DNA from 3 places in the Hafnia alvei genome. Region 1 is predicted to be linked to each of the others. Evidence: predicted binding sites of a transcription regulator. Region 1 holds the regulator's gene; each other region holds the start of a gene.
What was found. The regulator CRP, encoded in region 1, controls carbon source genes, mostly activating them, when cyclic AMP is high. The targets are predictions, from matches to a motif close to ATGTGANNNNNNTCACAT.
Positions count from the first base shown of each region.

Region 1 (3,286 bases):
CGCAGGCCAGAAAGGAAGCCGCTGCTGGGTGGACATCAGATTGCGTTGATATAATGGGCGTTGGCGTTCTAGCAGGCGAGCCACGCGGCTAAAATGGTAGTAACAGAATTTGCCAACGGGGTTATCTGGATGCTGATTGGCCAGCTTTTCGAGCGCTGATAGTTCAATATCCATCGAGAAGTGCTGAGGATAGCGGTGGTACAGAATATCGTCGGCAACCGTTTTGAGCCGTTCTGTAATGACCTGAGCATTGCGGCGTATTATCGCTTCGGCTTGGCTTTTTTCTACCAGCTTTTGTACTTCATCAGGCTGAGACAGGCTAACGGTGATGTGTTCTTGTAAGTCTAGCGCGACCTGAAAATAGCGCAGCAGGCGTTTGTATTCTGGGTTGTGCACCAATGACAGCATGTGCATTTGTTGATAGATCTGGGTAATGAGATCCATCACTTTTTGCTGGCGTTGCAGCAACGGAGGCAGCGCGGTTTCAGGATCGATATGCTGAGTTAGTAGGCTGTATTTGGCTTCCATGTAGTCGCCAAGCTGGATGTATAGCTGGCTTAGGTTTTCGCGGATCGGTTGCCCTTTCCACAACAGGAACCAAAACCAAGTGAAGGCGCCATACCAAATCGTGCCGACAATATACAGCAGTGGCCCGTGCCAGATAGGCACGCTTCCAGCCATACTCAGGGTAAAAATAGAGGCAACCAGCGCAGCAGGCATGAGCCGCGCGTGAAGTGGGCTAATCTCACCGTTAACGCCCAGTAACAAGGCTAAACCGAGCATGATCAACGGTAGGGGAATTTGCCAGAGTAAGCATTGCTGTAGCAGAAAACTGCTGAAGGCAAATAAGCTGCCGCCAACGACTAATCGTTTGATAAAGCGTTTATGAGGTGTATCGAGCCCAGCGATATTGCAGCAGGCGGGAACTAAAGAGAACATCAGCCCGAGTTGTAGATTACCTATCAACAGGCCGAATAGCACAGGAAGACACAGCACCAGCGTTTGACGCAGTGCGTAGTTGACTTCCGGGTGGTAGATGAACCGCCGCCACATAGCTAAAGAAACCCGTGCAGCAAGGCTACACGGGCATCATTTATCAGCGAGTGCCGTAAACGACGATGGTTTTTCCGTGTGCGGAGATCAGGTTTTGATCTTCCAGCATCTTCAGAATACGACCAACGGTTTCACGGGAACAGCCAACGATCTGGCCGATTTCCTGACGAGTGATCTTGATCTGCATACCATCTGGATGAGTCATGGCATCCGGCTGTTTGGCCAGATTAAGCAGGGTCTGAGCGATACGACCGGTTACGTCCAAGAACGCAAGGTTGCCGACTTTTTCAGAGGTAACCTGTAAACGGCTAGCCATCTGAGCAGACAGGCGCATCAGAATATCTGGATTGACCTGAATGAGCTGGCGGAATTTCTTGTAAGAAATTTCAGCCACTTCACAGGCGGTTTTTGCACGAACCCAGGCGCTACGTTCTTGCCCTTCCTCAAATAAGCCTAGTTCACCAATGAAATCGCCCTGATTCAGATAAGAAAGGATCATTTCTTTGCCTTCTTCATCTTTAATCAATACAGCAACGGAGCCCTTAACGATGTAGTACAGGGTTTCAGCCTTTTCACCTTGGTGGATCAGGGTACTTTTGGACGGATACTTGTGGATATGGCAATGAGACAAGAACCATTCAAGAGTCGGGTCTGTTTGCGGTTTGCCGAGAACCATTCGCTATTATCCTCTGTTGTTATCGCTGCCCTAATATCGGGATACTGATCCTGACAGTGTGCTTATCGTGGCACGGGGCTTTGCTTATTAACTTGTTATAGCACTTCATAATCGAGATATAGAGTAATAGGCTAAGGTAATTATTTCCTATAGTTATTGATCTATACCCGTTTCAATCCATAAAGATCCATTTCGGCATAGTTTGTAGCACAGCTTTGTGCAGGTGTCTTGTGTTGTCTCGCTTCAGCATCAAGAAGTGAGGCCTCGGATTGCCTGTTTTTCATAGAAAGCGTAGTCTGATGCCAAAATTTAACCAAAGGGGTGATAAACATGCAGGCACGAGTGAAATGGGTTGAAGGGATGACTTTTCTGGGTGAATCTGCTTCAGGACACCAGATCCTTATGGATGGAAACGCTGGCGATAAAGCACCAAGCCCAATGGAAATGGTGCTCATGTCTGCGGGCGGATGCAGTGCGATTGACGTGGTGTCTATTTTGCAGAAAGGGCGAATGGACGTGCGCGACTGTGAAGTGAAATTAACCTCTGAGCGCCGCGAAGAAGCTCCTCGTTTGTTTACTCACATTAATCTGCATTTTATCGTCACCGGCAAAGGGCTGACCGATAAAGCCGTTGAACGTGCGGTTGCATTATCTGCTGAAAAGTATTGCTCGGTAGCGCTGATGTTAGGCCAAGCGGTGAATATTACCCACAGCTTTGAGGCTATCGTGGTTGAGTAACGACTACTCCCAAGCATAGTTCTGGCATTCCCAACGCAATAAATCCAAGAATCGCCGTGCTGTTAAGGTTAGCGGCGATTTTCGTGAATAGAACACGCAATACTGAGCGGTGGGTAGATCGTCGATAGGCAATGAACAGAGTGTATTCTCTAGCCCCAGTGGCGCCCGCATCGCCCGAGCCACGATGGTAAGGTATTGTGCCTGTTGTACCATGCTTAATGCGCAAACCACGGAGTCGGTTCGGATCGGTGATTGGCTAAGCTGGAGGTAAAAATTCCCCATCGCTAATTCTAGCTGTTGGTAGTAGCCCATATCAGTTTCGGGTATCAACCATTTTGCGTGCTTCAACTCTTCTAACGATTTTGCCTGAGCAAATGGGTTGTCTCGGTGGGCGATAATGCAAAAGGGCGATTCAAACAGCGGCTCACGTACGAGATCCATTGGCGTCGTTTCAGCGGTTAATGTGCCGATGGCGAAATCTAATTTGCCTTCACGTAAAGCCGGTAGAAGCGTCGAGAGCTGAGCCTCTTTGGCATGTATGTTGGCCTGTGGAAACTGACACTTAAAGGTATCAGCCGCTTGGGGAAACACGGTTAAGGTAATTAGCGAAGAAAAACCTACGGAGACAGAGCCTTGAGAATATTGGCTAATTTGTTCAATTTCGTCTGCCGCACGTTGTAATTCCTCCAAAATAAGCTGCGAGCGTGCCGCAAATGCGCTGCCTGTTTCAGTTAGCATCATTCCTTTGGCCCCGCGCACGATAAGCTGTGTGTTTAACGTATGTTCCAATTCCTTAATTGCTCTGCTTATTGCCGGCTG
Region 1 covers NZ_OZ061315.1:4,451,625-4,454,910, reverse strand. Annotated here, with positions in the region: gene AB3Y96_RS20770 (YccS/YhfK family putative transporter) at 1-1,053, opposite strand, end outside; gene crp (cAMP-activated global transcriptional regulator CRP) at 1,097-1,729, opposite strand; gene AB3Y96_RS20760 (OsmC family protein) at 2,060-2,467, shown strand; gene AB3Y96_RS20755 (LysR substrate-binding domain-containing protein) at 2,471-3,286, opposite strand, start outside.

Region 2 (3,286 bases), 2.3 Mb from region 1:
GAATATGGAACTCAGAACCCAGCTTGTGGGCCATGGAGTGGCATACACCCAAGAAGGCGTTGGCAAAAGCGATACCTGCGATAGTTGCCGCATTGTGAACACGCTCACGTGCAACTGGGTTTTTAGCCCCTTCATGGTAGCTTGCTGGCAGGTTTTCTTTCAGCAGCTTCAGCGCTTGCAGAGCCTGACCGTCAGAGTATTCGTTAGCCAGAACCGAAACGTAAGCTTCCAGAGCATGAGTTACGGCATCCAGACCACCGAACGCACACAGTGATTTTGGCATGTTCATCACTAAGTTCGCATCAACGATCGCCATGTCTGGTGTCAATGCATAGTCAGCCAGTGGGTATTTCTGGCCTGTTGCATCGTCGGTGACCACGGCAAACGGAGTGACTTCTGAACCGGTACCTGAAGTGGTGGTGACGGCGATCATTTTCGCTTTCACGCCCATTTTAGGGAACTTGTAGATACGCTTACGGATATCCATGAAGCGCAGTGCCAGTTCTTCAAAGTGAGTTTCTGGATGTTCGTACATCACCCACATGATTTTCGCTGCGTCCATTGGTGAACCACCGCCCAACGCGATAATCACGTCTGGTTTGAAGGAGTTCATCAGCTCTGCACCTTTACGTACGATGCTCAGCGTTGGGTCAGCTTCAACTTCGAAGAAGACTTCAGTTTCGATACCGTGGCCTTTCAGGACTTTAGTGATCTGATCTGCGTAACCATTGTTGAACAGGAAGCGGTCAGTCACGATGAAGGCACGTTTTGCACCATCAGATGCTACTTCATCCAGCGCGATTGGCAGAGAGCCACGGCGGAAGTAGATAGATTTCGGAAGTTTATGCCACAACATGTTTTCTGCTCGCTTCGCCACGGTTTTTTTGTTCATCAGGTGTTTAGGCCCGACGTTTTCAGAGATGGAGTTACCACCCCAAGAACCACAACCCAGAGTCAAAGATGGAGCAAGTTTGAAGTTATACAGGTCACCGATACCACCTTGAGAAGCAGGGGTGTTGATCAGGATACGTGCAGTCTTCATTTTTTCGCCGAAGTAATTTACACGCTCAGGCTGGTTATCCTGATCGGTGTACAGGCAAGAGGTATGGCCGATACCACCCATCTCAACCAATTTCTCAGCTTTAGTGACAGCTTCTTCAAAGTTTTTAGCGCGGTACATTGCCAGCGTTGGAGACAGTTTTTCATGAGCGAATGGTTCAGACTCATCAACAACTTTCACTTCACCAATGAGGATCTTGGTGGTCGCTGGAACAGTAATGCCGGCCATTTTTGCAATTTCAGTGGCTGGCTGACCTACGATAGCCGCGTTCAGGCCGCCATTTTTCAGGATGATATCCTGAACGGCTTTCAATTCTTTACCTTGCAGCATGTAACCGCCGTGAGTGGCGAAACGCTCACGTACTGCGTCATACACGGAGTCAACCACGATAACAGACTGTTCTGAAGCACAGATCACGCCGTTGTCGAAGGTTTTAGACATCAAGATAGAAGCAACAACACGTTTAATGTCGGCAGTTTCGTCAACAACAACCGGTGTGTTACCTGCACCAACGCCGATAGCAGGCTTACCAGAGCTATACGCTGCTTTAACCATGCCCGGGCCACCGGTGGCCAGAATCAGGTTAATGTCTGGGTGATGCATCAGTTGATTAGACAGTTCAACGCTTGGTTGATCGATCCAGCCGATGATATCTTTTGGCGCGCCAGCTGCGATAGCTGCCTGCAGAACGATATCTGCCGCTTTATTCGTCGCATTTTTGGCACGAGGGTGCGGAGAGAAGATGATACCGTTACGGGTTTTCAGGCTGATAAGTGCCTTGAAGATTGCCGTGGACGTTGGGTTAGTTGTTGGCACGATACCGCAGATGATACCGATAGGTTCTGCGATAGTGATAGTACCGAACGTGTCATCCTGAGACAGGATGCCACAGGTTTTTTCATCTTTATAAGCGTTATAGATATATTCGGATGCAAAGTGGTTTTTAATCACTTTATCTTCCACGATACCCATACCTGATTCCTCAACGGCTAATTTAGCCAACGGGATACGGGCATCAGCAGCAGCCAGAGCGGCGGCGCGGAAGATTTTATCTACTTGCTCTTGAGTGTAATTGGCAAACTCACGCTGGGCTTTTTTAACACGTGCTACTAACGCATCTAGTTCAGCGATATTGGTTACAGCCATAATGCTCTCCTGATAATGTTAAACTTTTTTAGTCAATGAGCCGCACAAGCAACAAGTATAGACAGATAAATGTGCTCTCTTTCAGAAACTTCACTTACTGAAAAGTTCCCGTTGGCTGATTTGCTAAAACAGCTTAGCTAGCAGTGGAGAAGTAAAGCCTGTGTGAAACATGAACGGTTTGGCTTTCTGCTAATCAGTGGGCCAGATGATAATAGCAGGCCTTTACTGTGACTCTGAGCTTACCCATTCTTAGGTAGTTGTTTTGTGATTTGAATCACAAAAATGCCAAGCTGACACCTTTCAGCAATATGATACTGAGAGTCTTTATCATTAACGGGCAAAAGCGTCGAATTTTGCAGCGAAGTATCGATAAAATAACAATTTTGCAACAATGAGCCTCTTTTTACGCTTCTGAGTAAATGGAGTAAGAAATTAATACATTGAGCATAGATCGGGGCCATTATTTCCATTACATTACGCCGCAAGAACGTATCACTTCTATTGTGATTTGCTAACATTGTTCACCAAGTGGGTTTGCTAGTGACAATGTTGAAAATGACAGTCGCATTATTAATCTGGTTTTGGAGAGCATGGTGAGCCAGTCTTTGCTGGATTTATCTGGTTACATTAAGTTTTTTGTTGGTCTCTTCGCGTTGGTAAACCCAGTAGGTATTCTGCCGGTGTTTATTAGCATGACGAGCTATCAGGCGGTTGCGGCACGCAACAAAACCAATCTGACGGCCAATACGTCAGTTGCCATCATTTTGATCTCTTCTTTATTGCTGGGCGATTCAATATTGATGTTCTTCGGCATCTCGATTGATTCCTTCCGTATTGCGGGGGGCATCTTGGTGGTGACCATTGCGATGTCGATGATTAGCGGGAAACTGGGCGAAGATAAGCAGAATAAACAAGAAAAATCAGAAACTGCGATCCGAGAAAATGTAGGCGTTGTACCGTTGGCATTGCCATTAATGGCTGGACCCGGCGCAATCAGCTCAACGATTGTTTGGAGTTCTCGCTACCACGGTTGGCAAAACCTGCTTGGGTTTTCCCTGGCCATTATTCTGTTTGCGTTCT
Region 2 covers NZ_OZ061315.1:2,170,696-2,173,981, forward strand. Annotated here, with positions in the region: gene adhE (bifunctional acetaldehyde-CoA/alcohol dehydrogenase) at 1-2,206, opposite strand, end outside; gene AB3Y96_RS10370 (YchE family NAAT transporter) at 2,800-3,286, shown strand, end outside.
Region 2: a site for CRP is predicted at 2,469-2,486, ahead of adhE (bifunctional acetaldehyde-CoA/alcohol dehydrogenase). Genes of this name have one in related genera too.

Region 3 (3,286 bases), 3.9 Mb from region 1:
CTAGGAGTACGACGGCGTGGCGGCTGTGCTGCATCATCACGACGTGGGCCGCGTGGTGCTGCGCTACGATCGCTGCTACCGCGACGGTCATCACGACGAGGTGCACCATCGCGTCCGCCGAAGTTACGACGCTCACCACCTTCACGACCACCACCGAAGTTGCGGCCACCGCGATCGCCTGCTGGGCGCTCACGACGTGGTTCGCGTGCCGGAGCATCACCCATCAGCTGCATGTTCAGCGGCTTGTTGAGGATACGGGTACGGGTGAAATGAGACAGCAGATCACCTGGCATACCTTTAGGCAGCTCGATAGTTGAGTGGGAAGCAAACAGCTTGATGTTACCAATGTAACGGCTGCTGATATCACCTTCGTTAGCGATAGCGCCAACGATATGACGAACTTCAACACCATCATCACGGCCAACTTCAATACGGTACAGTTCCATATCACCAGCTTCACGACGTTCACGACGTGGGGCTGCGCCTTCGCGGGCTTCACGTGGTTCACGTGGCTCACGGTCGCCACGACGAGCGAAACGATCACCGCCGCGTTCGTTGCGATCGTCACGGTCACGGAATTCGCGACGTGGACGACGTTCCATAACTGGATCTGGTGGCAGGATCAGTGGACGTTCGCCCTGTGCCATTTTCAGCAATGCCGCGGCCAGAGTTTCCATATCCAGCTCATCTTCCGGCTGCAGTTTAGTCAGCAGATCGCGGTATTTGTCCAGATCGCTGCTTTCCAGCTGCTGCTGAACTTTAGCGGCAAACTTAGCCAGACGACGTTGACCCAGCAATTCAGCATTCGGGATTTCAACTTCTGGAATAGTCAGCTTCATGATGCGTTCAATGTTGCGCAGCAGACGACGTTCGCGGTTCTCAACGAACAGCAATGCGCGACCAGCACGGCCAGCACGACCGGTACGGCCGATACGGTGAACGTAAGACTCTGAGTCCATAGGGATGTCATAGTTAACAACCAGACTGATACGGTCAACGTCCAGACCACGTGCAGCAACGTCAGTTGCAATCAGGATATCCAAACGACCGTCTTTCAGACGCTCCAGAGTCTGCTCACGCAGAGCCTGATTCATATCGCCATTCAATGCAGCGCTGCTGTAACCGCTACGTTCCAACGCTTCTGCAACTTCCAGAGTGGCATTTTTGGTACGTACGAAGATGATTGCAGCATCAAAATCTTCAGCTTCAAGGAAGCGAACCAGCGCTTCGTTTTTACGCATACCGAACACAGTCCAGTAGCTCTGGCTGATGTCTGGACGTGTAGTGATGCTTGACTGAATGCGTACTTCCTGTGGCTCTTTCATGAAGCGACGGGTAATACGACGAATAGCTTCTGGCATGGTTGCCGAGAACAGCGCCGTTTGGTGCTGTGCTGGGATCTGCGCCATGATGGTTTCAACGTCTTCGATGAAGCCCATACGCAGCATTTCATCAGCTTCATCCAGAACCAAACCGCTCAGGTTAGACAGGTTCAGGGTGCCACGTTTCAGGTGGTCAAGCAGACGACCAGGAGTACCCACAACAATTTGTGGTCCCTGACGCAGAGCGCGCAGCTGTACGTCGTAGCGTTGGCCACCGTACAGAGCAACAACGTTTACGCCGTTCATGTGTTTAGCGAAGTCAGCCATCGCTTCAGAAACCTGAACTGCCAGCTCACGAGTTGGAGCCAGAACCAGCACCTGTGGTGCTTTCAGGCTTGGATCAATATTGTGCAGCAGCGGTAAAGAGAACGCCGCTGTTTTACCGGAACCAGTCTGAGCCATACCCAGAACGTCACGGCCATTTAAAAGGTGAGGAATACATTCCGCCTGGATAGGAGACGGTTTTTCGTAGCCCAGATCTGTCAGGGCTTGGATAATTGGTGCAGCTAACCCTAGGTCAGCAAAAGAAGTTTCGAACTCAGCCATGTACACGTGCCTCATTGATGGCGGCCAGTCTACATAACTCGTCTAGAAAATGGACAATGATTTTCATTGAAAAGTGTGAACCGGCTCAAATTAGATTAAATAACGAACAAAAAGCCCTCACCTCAAGGAGGTGATAAAGCAATTAAAAAGTATAGGCGTAGTTGTTCGTCAGCTATTGCTGGTCCGATTCTGATAGGTCGTCTTGCTCTTGGCCCAAAAGCGCCAATTCCAACAGTGCATAGCGGTGCTCAACAAAGTTATGTACGTTGTTGGCAACCGTCAGTTTGAACAGCGCAGAGGCACTGCTCTTGTCCCCCAGACTCAGGTAATATTTACCTAAATAGAAGTCAGTTTCACTGAGATGCTCAGCGAGCGAAGTGTTATCCGTTGCATCTTCCTGTAAGCGTGTCATCAATGTTTTCTGATTGATGGTGCCCAGGTAGAATTCGACAATATTCCATCCCCATTGATTCCTGTTCGCCTTGTTATATCGCTGTTCCAGCGAGGCAGTGGCTTTCTTTGGATCGATTTCACGTTCCACAAGGTAAAGCCATAACGAACGGAATGGATCATTGGGATCGTCTTGATAAAACGCCTGCAGATCATCCTGCGCTAACGGGTATCGACCACCATAATACAGTGCGATGCCTCGGTTTAAACGCGCGTAGTTATAAGTTGGATCAAGCTCTAGTACAGAATCAAACGCTTCATAGGCGGCATCAAAATTGCCAGCCTGCGTTAAGTAAATCCCCAGATAGTTAAAAACTTCTGGCATATCAGGACGAATAGCCAGCGCTTGCGAAAAATCGTTACGCGCTAAAGCCCTCAGTCCGAGACTATCATACAGTACTCCGCGCTCATATAAAAGCTGTGCGCGTTCATCATCTGTCAATGCACGGCTGGCAAGGATTTGTTCCATGCGCGCCAGCATGACTTCCTGTTGCAGCGAAGGCTGTAACGGAATTGCTAGTACTTCGTCTTTACGCCAATCAAGGTTGCTGCATCCTGCCAGCAGAATTGCTGTCGCAACGTAACACCAGCGCAAGATAGGCTTCATTTCCCAACTCCCGAAGACCAACATCGGATTGATTTCCTATCATCCATATAAGCAAATACATCCTGTATTTGCGTAACAAACGGCTTCCCACCTATGCAGGAAGCCGTAATACTGAACGGCTTGTTATTCAGCAGCTGGAGCAGCAGCCTGTTCTGGCGCGCTTGCTTCTTTGATGCTCAGGCGGACGCGACCCTGACGGTCAACTTCCAATACCTTAACAGGAACATCTTGACCCATCTGCAGATAGTCAGTCACTTTCTCAACACGCTTGTCAGCGATCTGAGAAATATGAACCAGACCT
Region 3 covers NZ_OZ061315.1:592,546-595,831, reverse strand. Annotated here, with positions in the region: gene AB3Y96_RS02810 (DEAD/DEAH family ATP-dependent RNA helicase) at 1-1,928, opposite strand, end outside; gene yrbN (protein YrbN) at 1,921-1,995, opposite strand; gene nlpI (lipoprotein NlpI) at 2,101-2,985, opposite strand; gene pnp (polyribonucleotide nucleotidyltransferase) at 3,109-3,286, opposite strand, start outside.
Region 3: a site for CRP is predicted at 2,002-2,019, ahead of yrbN (protein YrbN). Genes of this name have one in related genera too.